3 regions of the Formosa agariphila KMM 3901 genome follow, and region 1 is predicted to be linked to each of the others. Evidence: riboswitches for the same ligand, from Rfam matches in the RefSeq annotation. Region 1 holds a riboswitch; each other region holds the start of a gene.
What was found. Region 1 has a riboswitch for cobalamin ahead of BN863_RS10240 (TonB-dependent receptor plug domain-containing protein). Riboswitches for the same ligand answer to the same signal wherever they lie in the genome.

Region 1 (4,498 bases):
AAAAACTAAGCGGGTAACGTGCGGAATGGCTAATCCGATAAATGCTATTGGGCCAGCAAAAGCGGTAATTGTTCCTGCCAACAAACTCGTGGCTAAAATAATAAACAGTCGGCTTTGTTTTAAATTCAATCCTAGACTTTTCGCATAATTATCGCCTAATAATAACGTGTTTAATGCTTTTATAGATCCCAAACTCAATAATAATCCTACGCTATAAATTGCTCCAAAAACAGTTAATTCTTGCCATGATAAATTCCCTAAACTACCAAAGCCCCAGAAGACATAACGTTGTAATTGTTCTGCAGAACTGAAATAAGATAAGACGCCCACTATGGCACCTGTTATACTTGCAAACATAAGTCCGATGATTAAAATCGACATGGTATCTCGTACCCGTGACGATACAATTAACACCGCCAATAACACCATAAAACTCCCTAAACTTGCGGCAATAACCACACTCCATTTAGACGTTAATAAAGCAGCACATGTTCCACCAAAAAGCCCAGAACCTAAAATCACTAAAGCCACTCCTAAACTCGCCCCTGAACTAATACCAAGAACAAATGGTCCTGCCAACGGATTACGAAATAACGTTTGCATTAAAAGTCCAGATATTCCTAAACCCGAACCAACTAATATGGCTGAAATGGCTTTTGGTAATCTATAATTTAGAATGATGTAACGCCAAGATTCGTTACTTGACGTACCAAAAATACTATGAAAAACATCTCGTAACGGAATAGACACAGATCCCAAACTGATATTAATAAAAAAACTACAAAACAGTAGAAGAATTAAGACTATAAACGCGTTTCTATATGTCTGTGAATTTGGCAATTAATTTAGCTTTTTAAAGAAGAACAATTCATGATCTTGAAGCAGTTCTGGATGACAAATTTTAATTAAATCTTTTAAAACCAAATCTGGTCTAGACTGTCCCAACTCATAATACAACACCCCGCCTGTGGCGCCTTTTGTATTAGACATGGTATAGATGTTTTGCTGCTTAAACGCATCAAATTTGGTGTAGTGTACATTGGCGTCTACCAAATCGTTTAAACTTGAATATATAGAAGGATTAATCCAAATATCAGCCATTTTAGCCTTGTTAAATACGGTTTCAAAATTTAAAGCTAAACTTCCTGAGCCTTGTGTGTTTTTCCAAAGAAAATTAGCATTTGCATCTTTTAAAAGTTGTGCTTCAGGACTCGTTCCATTTGGCATATACCAAACATCTTTATACATAGCTCCGCTAAAAACACTTGGTTTTTCTGTTACATTTTCGGCTAAGGTTTTGGCTTTTAAATATTCAGATTCAATATCGTTATAAACCTTATAGGCTTTAGCTTCTTTATTAAATAGTACACCAAATAATTTTATCCATTCTGCTTTGGCTAAAGGCGAAGCTTCTACCCAATCTCCATTAAAAATCACAGGTATATTGGCATTCTTAATCATCTCTAAAGACCGGTTACTACCATCTACACCAAATGCAATTACAGCATCGGGATGTAATTCTAAAAGTACTTCTGTATTTATCCCTTCGTTTTTACCCAGTTCACGAATATCTTTGCTTTCAATTCTTTTTCTTATGTTTTCTGAAGACACATATTGTGTACCCGGAAACCCTATTAAGGTACATGCCACATCTAACAATTCTAAACTTGGTAAATGGGTTGTAGATGTCACCACAACACGCTCTAATGGCACAGAAATTACAGCATCAAAATCATCAGAGTTTAAAGACGCTTTATTAGGGTTTGTCTTATCGACTAATGCATATTTAAATGTTTTTTCTGCTTTGGGCCACGGACTATAAATTTCAAGAATTTTATAATTTTCGAACGTTTTCACAGAAAACCCTTTTGCATGTTTTAATACCAGTTCTATACTATGTTCTTCAGGTATTTCCACCGATTTAGTGTCGTTTTTACAACTAAAAGCGAGCACAAAAAAGACGATAATAAAATATTTTAACTGAAAAGAATTCATTTAATTAATCTTTAAAATGAGCGATTTATAACTGATAAAAATAATAATTACTAATTTATTTAACAGTAAAAACACTTCAAATGTAAGCATATAAAATCTAGACAAATTAAAATAAATGATTTTTTAATTAAATTAATTTGGCTTAACCACTCGTATACTTCACATAGCTCTACCTCTTATTTTTGAATAATTAAAACTTACTTCACTCAAAATAACATTCAAAAGTTCATATCAATAAGGTCTTTAAATTTTTGAAAAAAACTACCCTACAAATAAACTAGGTTTAGCATACTGAATATTAATAAATGTCTTATTTTTGAATCGAATTTTGGTTCATATCATGTAACGTGATGGATTAAATGGGAATTGAGTGTAAATCTCAAACTGTTCCCGCAACTGTAATCTTAGTTTTGCTTTGCAAAATGCTTGTTATTAAAACTTCAATACACCACTGGTTTCAATTAAAACTGGGAAGGTAAATAACAAGACGAAAGTCAGGAGACCTGCCAAATTCAGCATAAATAACTGACTTTCGGGCAAAAGGTCTTAAGATATATGAAACAAAAACTAATCCTATTTTTTTTATTTTTCGTGTGTGTTCCTACGGTACTCCTTGCACAAAACGATTCTATCCAGAAATTAGATGAAGTTTTAATTACCACCGATAGCCAACTAAAACTGTTTAGTGACACCCAATCTGTGTTACAGCTAAATGATAGCGTGTTACGCGTCAATCAGCCACTACTAACGTCCTTGTTAAACTACAACACTCCAATTTATTTTAAGGAAAACGGATTAGGTATGGTCTCCTCACCTGCTTTTCGGGGTACGACTGCTCAACAAACCGCTGTAGTTTGGAATGGCATTAATATCAATTCGCAGCTGAATGGACAAACCGATTTTAATACCATAAACACCTCTAGTTTTAATAATGTTAGTGTGCGTAGTGGCGGTGGCAGTGTCATTTACGGCAGCGGTGCTATAGGTGGCAGTATTCATTTAAATAATAGGTTCAATTATTCTGAAGGTTTTCAAAACAGCTTACTGACTAACTACGGAAGTTTTAATACGTTTCTGCTAGATTATAAAGCCAATGTTACAGTAAACCGATTGAGCGCTAATATTGGAATCAGTAGAAATAGCTCTGATAATGATTACGATTTTGTGAATTCTGATGATTACAACCATAACGGAAATTATTACAACACGAGTCTCACCGCTAATCTGAGTTACCGACTTAACCCAAAACATCTACTAAATTTTTACAGTTATGTGTTTGATGGCGAACGGCATTTGTCCTTAATTCTGCCTACAGAAACGCCCACTAAATATAAAGACTTTAACACACGACAATTAATCGAATGGCAGAGCTTTTACAATACAATTACCACCAAATTAAAACTCGCCTATTTAAGTGAAAACTATAAATACTTCGGAAATATAAACACCGATACTTATACATTTGGATCTGCTGAAACGGTTATCGCAAAATACGATGTGACCTACGTCCCTACAGATAATGTTACTGTAAACGGAATTATAGACTATACCCAAAATAATGCTGAAGGGTCTAGTATAGCAAACGAAAAGCGACATATTGGTAGCTCGAACCTGCTTTTTAAACATCAATTAAATTCGTGGTTTTTATATGAAATGGGAATCAGACAAGAGGTGACTAATACCTATAACAGTCCGTTTCTATATAATGTAGGCTTACAATTTCAAGTTGCCAAGCCGTACACCATTACAGTTAACGGTTCTAAAAACTTCAGAATTCCTACGTTTAATGATTTGTATTGGGAAGGTAGCGGAAATCCTGATTTAGCTCCAGAAACGGCCTATCAAGCAGAAATCGGGAATCATTTACAGTTTAAAAACGCTAATATATCTCTAACAGCTTATTATAATGACATTAGTGATATGATTCGTTGGGTACCAAATGGCAGTTTATGGCGACCTATTAATACAGACCATGTTATGACTTATGGCCTAGAAGCCTTGGCAGGTTATAAACATGATTTTGGAGAACATCACATCTCCGTTAACGGAACCTATGCGTATACCGTTTCTGAAAATAAGGACACCAAAAAGCAACTTATTTATGTGCCTTACCACAAAGCAACAGCTAGTTTAGGATACAACTATAAAAAGATTTCCGCCGTATACCAATGGTTAGCCGTAGGCAGTGTTTTTACCACAACCGATAATTTGTCTAGATATGAATTAGATGCCTATCAGGTTTCAAATATAGGGATAGATTATGCTATTTGTAACACACTAACGCTTGGCGGAAAAGTAAACAACCTTTGGAATGTTAATTACCAAAGTGTAGAAAACAGGTTTATGCCCGGACGACATTATTCAATTTATTTAAACTTTAATATATAATTATTTAACTATGAAACAAATCAATACACTTTTTGCCGTGGCATTTGCTAGTGCCGCACTTTTTAGCTCTTGTAGCAGCGATGACGACGATAATGATTTACCAAAAGGCGATTAC
Region 2 (4,498 bases), 1.5 Mb from region 1:
TTAGCATCCGGATTTCTTCTTAAAACCCCAAGGCCTGAACATGGTGCATCAATTAGCACACGGTCGGCTTTATCGTATAATTTCTTAATAACTTTAGTCGATTCTATAGGACGTTGTTCAATATTATGAGCACCATCGCGTTTTGCACGACGTTTTAATTCATGCAATTTATGCGCATAAATATCTAAAGCAATAATTTGTCCTTTGTTTTCCATTAAAGATGCCAAGTGTAATGTTTTTCCACCTGCACCAGCACAAGTGTCTATAACACGCATTCCAGGTTCAACCTCTAAATATTTAGCAACCAATTGAGACGATGCATCTTGCACTTCAAAATGACCGTTTTTAAAAGATTCTGTTGTAAAAACATTGGCACGCTCTTTTAATTTAAGCGCATCAGGATAGCCTTTAATAAATTCCGTTTCGATGTCGACATCAAAAAGGTCGGCTTGTAACTTGTCTTTAGTTATTTTTAAGGTGTTTGTTCTAAGCACAACATCGGCTTGTTGGTTTAAAGCAGCAATCTCTTTAGTCCAAAGTTCCTCACCTAATTCTTTAGCACCAATTTCGTCCATCCAATCGGGAATCGATTCTTTGAATTTTCTAATTTTAGACAATTCATCAAAACGTCCTTTAATTTTACGTGTCGGTGTTTTTTCAAAATAAGACCAGTCTGGTAACTTAATACCTTTCAGTGTTGCCCATACGGCAAATATTCTCCAAATATTATCTCTATCGTAAGGCTCTTTTACTTCTGCTATTTCAGCATATAGGCGTTTCCAGCGAACAATCTCGTAAGTTGTTTCGGCTACAAAGCCACGGTCACGACTTCCCCAGCGTTTGTCGCGTTTTAATAATTGTTGAACAACTTTGTCGGCATAAACTCCTTCATTAAAAATGAGCATTAATCCGTCTACTACCGCAAAGCATAAATTTCTATGTAATCGCATTTTGTGTATTTAAGGCCACAAAGGTAAGTTTAATTAATTATTTTTAGCCAAAATTTTAATAAATGCGACTAATAGCGAGCCTTTTACTTTTTGTTTTAATCAGTTCTTGTAAACAAGATGTTCAAAAACCTTCAAAAATTTACAAATCTGTTGAAATTCAGGATGTTTATAATGACTCTTTAAGCATACGTGCCATTGAACTTATGGGCGATGGCACCCTAGCTTTTGCTGCAGATAAAGGAACTTACGGATTATATTTTCCAAAAAAGGAGCAAGTGGCAACATCAAAGCAACTTCACGATTCTGTGCCGTTACATTTTAGAGCCGTTGCACATACATCTACCGATTTTTTTATGTTGAGTATTGAAAGTCCTGCATTATTATATAAAACAGGAGACGATGGAAGCATGAAACGCGTTTATAAAGAAGAAGGCGAAGAGGTGTTTTACGACGCTATGACGTTTTGGAACGATAAAGAAGGTATTGCGGTAGGCGATAGTGTTAATGGTTGTTTGTCTATAATTATTACTCGAGACGGCGGCGAAACCTGGGCGAAGTTACCTTGCGAGAACTTACCTAAAGCCATCGAAGGTGAAGGCGCGTTTGCTGCGAGTAACACCAATATTAAAGTGTTAGAAGATAAAGCATGGATTGCAACTACTAGCGGAACTATTTATTATTCTGAAAATAAAGGTGAAACTTGGATTACAATTGAAACGCCAATGCAGAACACAGAAGCAACTCAAGGTGTTTATTCTATCGATTTTTACGATGAATTAAATGGCTTTGCTATTGGTGGAGATTACACCAAACCCGATGTAAATACCAACAATAAAATGAAAACTGTCGATGGTGGAAAAACATGGCTGCTGGTTGCAGACGGTGAAGAGCCAGGTTACAAGAGTTGCGTGCAATATATGCCGAATCGTAATGCTGAAAGTTTAGTTGCAGTTGGTTTTAATGGTATTTCAATGTCGAATGACCATGGAGAATCTTGGAAACAAATTAGTGAGGAATCTTTCTACACTATTCGTTTTTTAAATGATTCTATTGCCTATGCTGCAGGAAAAGGGCGAATTTCGAAGCTCGTTTTTACAGAATAATTCAAACTTTTAATTAGTGTTTTCTGCGCTACAAATTTATATACTACTTATACAAATAGAAACATAATATACACCTGTTATTATAAATACAACTCCTGCAATGGTATGCATACCAGATTCAATCTTCGTAATTTTAGTGTAAAACATATCCACTTTTCCATCTGTAAAGGCTAATAAATAGGTGAAAAGAATTTAAGATAGGTTTTTATAATGAGATATGATTTTAGTCATCTTTTATTATATGGATTCAACTTAATTTTGCTCTGCTTTTAAAGGAAATCTTTCATTAAAAAATAAATGATAGAAAGTTAGTTTAGGAATAATTTTAATAATATGAAGCACAAATATAGATGCGTTAAGTTTTAATTATTTAACTAAATTTGCGCTTTTAAAAGTATAAAGGGAAATGGTTGTTGTGTTTTTTTAACACTAACATTAAAAGAGAATTCGGTGTGAATCCGAAACTGTCCCGCAGCTGTAAGCTCATAACGGAAACCTAATTTATGGTCACTTTTCAATAGAAGGGGAAGGCCAGGTGAAAGGAGTAAGTCAGAAGACCTGCCATTTTTTATTAATTCAAATAGCTTTCGGGGATAAAAGCTGGGATTAGAATCTTATCATTCTTCTCTTTAGGAGTAGCCATGTTTTAATGTGGTTAGTCTACCCTCGACTGCAATAAATTAATTGAGGTGAGGTTTTCAAAATCGTTATATAATTTTATTTTAATTACGTGTATCACGTGTTTAAGTTCGGTATCTGTTTTTGCACAAGAACAAGATAGTGTTGCTGCAACTTCGCTGAAAGAAGTTGTGTTAAAATATAATATTACACAGCATAAAAAACATGAATCTCCTGCACCAGTACAAACTTTAGATGGAGAAACTTTAACCCGATTAAACAGCTTAAATGTTGCCGATGCCATTCGGTTTTTTAGTGGTGTACAACTTAAAGATTATGGCGGTGTTGGTGGTATTAAAACCGTAAATATTCGTAGTATGGGATCGCAACATACTGGCGTGTTTTACGACGGCGTCCGTCTTGGAAATGCTCAAAATGGTCAAGTCGATTTGGGTAAATATTCTTTAAGCAACATGGAACAAGTAAGCTTGTACCAAGGGCAACGTACAGATTTAGACCAATCGGCAAATGCTTATGCGTCTGCAAATAGTATTTATTTAAAATCTAAAACTCCAGATTTTAGTCCTGAAAAAAAGTACGAAGCAGATGTGACGTTCAAAACAGGTTCTTTCGGATTGGTTAATCCTTCGTTTGCTTTCGATTATAAATTATCCGATAAAATTGCTGCTCGAGTAAGTGCCGAAATGGTGTCTGCAGATGGCGAATATAAATTTAGATACAGTAATGGGAGTTACGATACGACAGCGGTTAGACAAAATGCAGATATAACTTCGTATCGTGTAGAAACGACGCTATATGGAAATCCGTCTGATAAAACGAGTTGGCATGTAAAATACTATCATTTCGATTCTGAACGTGGCTTGCCAGGTGCCATTGTAGCCAATCGATTCAATAGGTCGCAGCGTTTGTGGGATCAAAGTAATTTTATTCAAGGCGAGTTTAAACATCAGGTTAACGATTCTTACTTCTTTGTTGTTAGAGGTAAATATGCAGATGATCACACACGTTATGTCAATCCCGAAATTGTATCTCTAGAAGGTGTATTAGACAACAGGTATCATCAGAAAAAATATTATACTTCTATTATAAATACGGTTAAACTGAAGCCGTTTTGGGAAGTGTCGCTCGCATCAGATTTTGAAGAAAGCACCCTCGATGCAAACCTCTATCGTTTTGCATATCCTAAACGGTTTTCTATGTTAAATGCACTAGCTAGTAACTTTCATTTTAAACGTTTCAATGTTCAGCTAAGTGTATTAAGCACAACTGTAAATGAAACCGTTGAAGCTTACGATTCGGCCGATGATCTTCAAAAATTCACACCTTCAGTGCTTGTTAATGTGCAACCTTTTCAGAATTCAGAATTCAGATTACGTGCATTTTATAAAAATATTTTCAGGATGCCAACCTTTAATGATTTGTATTACACATTTGTAGGGAACACGTTTTTAAGTCCAGAATATTCCGAGCAAATCGATTTCGGCTTATCGTATCAACATACAAAACAAAATTCGTTTTTTGAAGTCCAAGCCGATGTCTATAAGGTTTGGGTAACCGATAAAATTGTAGCTGTTCCAGGAGCTAATTTATTTCGATGGACTATGCTAAACCTCGGTCGAGTGGAAACAACAGGTGTGGAAGTTGGATTAAAATCGACAGTAAAATTCTATCAGGATGTAGATGTTACGGGTATGGTAAATTATGCGTATCAAGAAGCGGTAGATGCTACTCCGGGAAGCAACACCTACGGCGATCAGATTCCGTATTTGCCGTTACATAGTGGTAGTGCAACTTTAATGGGGGCTT
Region 3 (4,498 bases), 860 kb from region 1:
CCATACACCGTTAGCCATTACTAAATGGTCTCCTGGTTTTGCAGCTTTAATGGCTTGGTCTAATTCTTTCGCATTGTTTACAATTGTCTTTCCTGCTTGTGCGTTAGCATGAACTGTAAATAAAACTGAAAGAATTAAAATTGAAATCGTACTTTTAATTTTGTTCATTTGTTTTTAGATTAAATTGGTTAACCAATTTGGTGAACCAAAAGTACGAATTTAAACACTCCTATTCAAAAGGAAACTATGAAAATTATCTTAATAATGACTGTTTAAGCTTAAAAACAAATAAAATTACAGACGAATTGCGTATTAGATCTTAAATTAAATATATAGACTGGAGAACTTACGTAATGTAGACGTGTAAATTAAAATATAGATTGTTTAGATTCTGTAGTAAAAGCTTCTAGAAATTTCATGCCTTTATAAGAATTCCCTTTTTTATTCAGTTTAGGACTCCACACAGCAATAGCGTAACGATCGGGATGTACCGCAACGATACCGCCACCAACTCCACTTTTTCCTGGCAAACCCACTCTAAAAGCAAATTCTCCAGATTCGTCGTAAAATCCACAGGTTTGCATGAGTGCATTTATACGTTTAGATTGCTGTTCTGTTAATATAGGATGTTGGTCAGAAATTCTGCAACCGTTGTTGGCTAGAAATAAAAATAATTGAGACAGTTCCATACAGTTCATTTCTAAAGAACATAGATTAAAATAAAAATCTAACACATCTTCAGGTTCATTTTTAATATTTCCTAAAGATTTAATATAGTTACATAACGCGATATTTCTATACCCAACTTTCTTTTCTGAGGCAGCAATCTTACTTGAATAGTCTATTTCTGGCTGATTGGCAATATCTCTTACAAATGCTAAAAATTCTTCTTTAGGATGTTCCAGTTCACTCAATAAGATATCAGATATAACTAATGCTCCAGCATTAATAAACGGATTTCTAGGGATACCATTTTCAGCTTCCAACTGCACAAGTGAATTAAACGCATTTCCTGAAGGCTCTACATCGACACGTTCCCATATTTTTTTACCTAAAATTTTATAAGCCATAATTAAAGACAATACTTTGGCAATACTTTGAATTGAGAATTTATCGTAACAGTTACCCACTCCAAAATTAGAATGATCCATAGTAGAAATGTGCACACCAAAATTTTTAGAGTCAATCCGCGCTAATTCTGGAATATAGGAAGCGAGTTCTCCTTTATCTTCTATATCCTTAACGTCTTTATAAATATTCTGAACTACCGCTTTAAAATTCACCTCTTCTTGTATTAAATGCATACCGCTTATTATGATCCATAATCTTTTGCTAATGTAAGAAATAGAATCGGGAAAGGGAATCTGCTATCTTTTTACTTTTTGTTCACATTACAAAAGGCCCTTCGTTAAAAATTTAAAATATGATATTCAATCTTACTGCTAGTTTTTTAAAAAACGCTGTATACTCATTCTACCAATTACAATCTAATTACTCCCATCGGCACTAAGATTTACACAACATATAAAAAGACAAACTGGAACTTATTAATTATACATTACTTTTATTCAAAATTGTCCACACTACCATGATTAATGCAATTCTTATTGATTATGAATTTAATGCTCTTACAAACCTAAAATGGGAAATTGAACTTTTTTGTCCCGAGGTTAACATCTGTGACATGTTCTCTAATCCTTTAGAATCAATTTCTGCCATAAACAAATTAAAGCCAGACTGTGTCTTTTTAGATATAGAAACGCCTAAAGAAGAATTACTTCCTTTTTTAAACCAACTTAATTTTAAAGGTTTCGATTTAGTTATTACCACGACTTATACGCATTACGCGTCTAATATTTTTAATAAAAACTCGTTAGAACATATATTAAAACCAATAGATAGTGATGAGTTTATAAAAGTAATTGGTAAAATAAAAAAGCATAAAAACGATAAAAATTTAGGTCACACATTACAACAAACCATCATACACTTGTTACAACAAAAGTAAAGGTAACTCAGTCTTTACATACTCTTTGTAATCTACTAATTGAATAAACTAAAACGGTTATCACACTATTTTTTAAAATTGTCAATAAGTTATGATAAGTTAATTATTAAAACTTGTTTATAGTAGATAAATTTGCATCCAATTATTAATGGTTATTAAGTTTAACAACTTGATATTAAAAGGGAATTCGGTGAAAATCCGGAACTGTCCCGCAGCTGTATGCTCAACAAACGAAACCCAATAATGGTCACTGTTTAATAGAATGGGAAGGCCGGGTTAACAGAGTAAGTCAGAAGACCTGCCATTTAACATTAATTCAATGTGCTTTCGGGGATTGAAGCAAGAATTAGAAGATTACTATGGTCATTTATGTCTAGTTATCATATCTACTTCTATCTTCTTTTCCAAAATTATTACAGCACCGAATAAATTTAGGATTAACAACTCATGGTTTAAAATCTGAAGAATAAGTTTCATGCCTGTATCTAAAGCTATTTTAGAGTTCAAGACATTGGTTATTTAAGATTATTAAATCTACTTAATATGGTAAACATGGAAATAATTCAAATTATTAAAAGAAATTTTAAGTCAAAACCTTTTGACCTTCAGAAAATTACAGCTGCCGTTACAAAAGCAATGCAAGCCGTTAACCATGGTACAAGTGATGATGCCGAATTAATAGCAAAAAATGTATATGCCGAGCTTTTAGAGCGTCGCGATCAAGACAAAGATTACGTACCTACTGTAGAAGAAGTACAAGATATTGTCGAGAAAAAACTAATGCATAGTGAGTTTGTAGATGTTGCCAAAGCGTATATCATTTATAGAAACAACCAAACGCAAAGTAGAAAAAGTAATATTTTCGAAAAACGTATCAATTTAAAACCTTACGAGTACCCTCAACTATACGAATATGTACCAGCTATTCGTCATTCCTACTGGATTCATACCGAATTTAATTTCACAAGTGACATCCAAGATTTTAAATCGGCTTTAACACCTGTAGAACAAAGTGCTATTAAAAACACCATGCTTGCTATATCTCAAATAGAAGTGGCTGTTAAAACGTTTTGGGGTGATATTTATCACCGTATGCCTAAGCCAGAAATAGGATCTGTAGGTGCTACATTTGCAGAAAGTGAAGTAAGACATCACGATGCCTATTCTCACTTATTAGAAATTTTAGGATTAAATAGTGAGTTCGAAAAATTAAAGAAGAAGCCTGCAATAATGAAGCGTGTCCAGTATTTAGAGACGGCTTTAAAAAATGCAAAAAGCGAAAATAACGAAGAGTATGCAGAATCTGTATTATTATTCTCTTTGTTTATAGAACATGTGTCTTTATTCTCTCAGTTCCTTATCATAATGGCTTTTAACAAGCATAAAAACATGCTTAAAGGAATTTCGAATGTTGTAGAAGCAACCTCTAAAGAAGAACAAATTCATGGCGATTTTGGTATCGACCTTATCAATATCATTAAAGACGAACACCCAGAATGGTTTAACGATACGTATAAGATTATGATTCAGCAACTATGTGAAGAAGCGTATAGTTCTGAAAGTAAAATTATAGATTGGATTTTCGAAAAAGGTGAATTAGATTTTATTCCGAAAGCGGTAATAAACGAATTCATTAAAAATCGATTTAATAACTCTTTAGAGAGTATTGGAATTAATAAAATATTTGAAATTGATCAGAAATTATTAGCTCAAACGGAATGGTTTGATGACGAAATAATTGGAACAAAACATGGAGACTTCTTTGTTAAACGTTCAATAAATTACAGTAAAAGAGCCCAAAGTATAACTAGCGACGACTTATTTTAAAAAATGGAAAACAACACTTACAATCAAGACCCTGTTACAACAACATCAGAAAAAAATAATGCTCAAAATTTAGTCGATGCTAGGCACGCGGCATTACACACTAAAAACGGTACCATAGAAAATGATTCCTTTGGGTGGTTAAACGAAAATAGCCGTAAATTTTTAGAATCGGGATACCTTACAGAAGGTGTAAATCCAGAAGAGCGTATTAGAGAAATTGCAGATTGCGCGCAAGACATTTTAAAAATGCCTGGCTTTAGCGATAAATTTTACAACTATATGTCTCAAGGTTTTTATTCGCTAGCCTCTCCTGTTTGGTCTAATTTCGGACAAAAACGTGGCTTACCGATTAGCTGTTTTGGTTCGCATATAGACGACGATATGGGAAACATCTTGTTTACCCAATCTGAAATTGGAATGATGTCTAAACTTGGTGGTGGAACATCTGGATACTTTGGTAAAATCCGTCACAGAGGAGCCGAAGTAAAGAATAACGGAACAGCATCAGGAGCTGTGCATATTATGCGTCTTTTCGAATCTATGGTCGATGTTGTAAGTCAAGGTTCTGTACGTCGTGGTCGTTTCTCTCCGTACTTACCAATAGACCATAAAGATATTATGGAGTTTTTAGAAATTGGGTCTGAAGGAAATGCTATCCAAGAG

Region 2: it holds a riboswitch for cobalamin, as region 1 does, so the genes downstream of both, BN863_RS03980 (TonB-dependent receptor plug domain-containing protein) here and BN863_RS10240 (TonB-dependent receptor plug domain-containing protein) in region 1, are expected to answer to the same signal.
Region 3: it holds a riboswitch for cobalamin, as region 1 does, so the genes downstream of both, BN863_RS06415 (ribonucleotide-diphosphate reductase subunit beta) here and BN863_RS10240 (TonB-dependent receptor plug domain-containing protein) in region 1, are expected to answer to the same signal.

The regions. Positions count from the first base shown of each region.
Region 1 covers NZ_HG315671.1:2,375,035-2,379,532, forward strand. Annotated here, with positions in the region: gene BN863_RS10230 (FecCD family ABC transporter permease) at 1-840, opposite strand, end outside; gene BN863_RS10235 (ABC transporter substrate-binding protein) at 841-1,995, opposite strand; cobalamin riboswitch at 2,308-2,520, shown strand; gene BN863_RS10240 (TonB-dependent receptor plug domain-containing protein) at 2,551-4,383, shown strand; gene BN863_RS10245 (YncE family protein) at 4,394-4,498, shown strand, end outside.
Region 2 covers NZ_HG315671.1:917,809-922,306, forward strand. Annotated here, with positions in the region: gene BN863_RS03970 (RsmB/NOP family class I SAM-dependent RNA methyltransferase) at 1-950, opposite strand, end outside; gene BN863_RS03975 (WD40/YVTN/BNR-like repeat-containing protein) at 1,013-2,053, shown strand; cobalamin riboswitch at 2,444-2,633, shown strand; gene BN863_RS03980 (TonB-dependent receptor plug domain-containing protein) at 2,743-4,498, shown strand, end outside.
Region 3 covers NZ_HG315671.1:1,512,420-1,516,917, reverse strand. Annotated here, with positions in the region: gene BN863_RS06430 (chondroitinase-B domain-containing protein) at 1-168, opposite strand, end outside; gene BN863_RS06425 (glutaminase) at 369-1,304, opposite strand; gene BN863_RS06420 (LytR/AlgR family response regulator transcription factor) at 1,589-2,008, shown strand; cobalamin riboswitch at 2,141-2,328, shown strand; gene BN863_RS06415 (ribonucleotide-diphosphate reductase subunit beta) at 2,561-3,835, shown strand; gene BN863_RS06410 (ribonucleoside-diphosphate reductase subunit alpha) at 3,839-4,498, shown strand, end outside.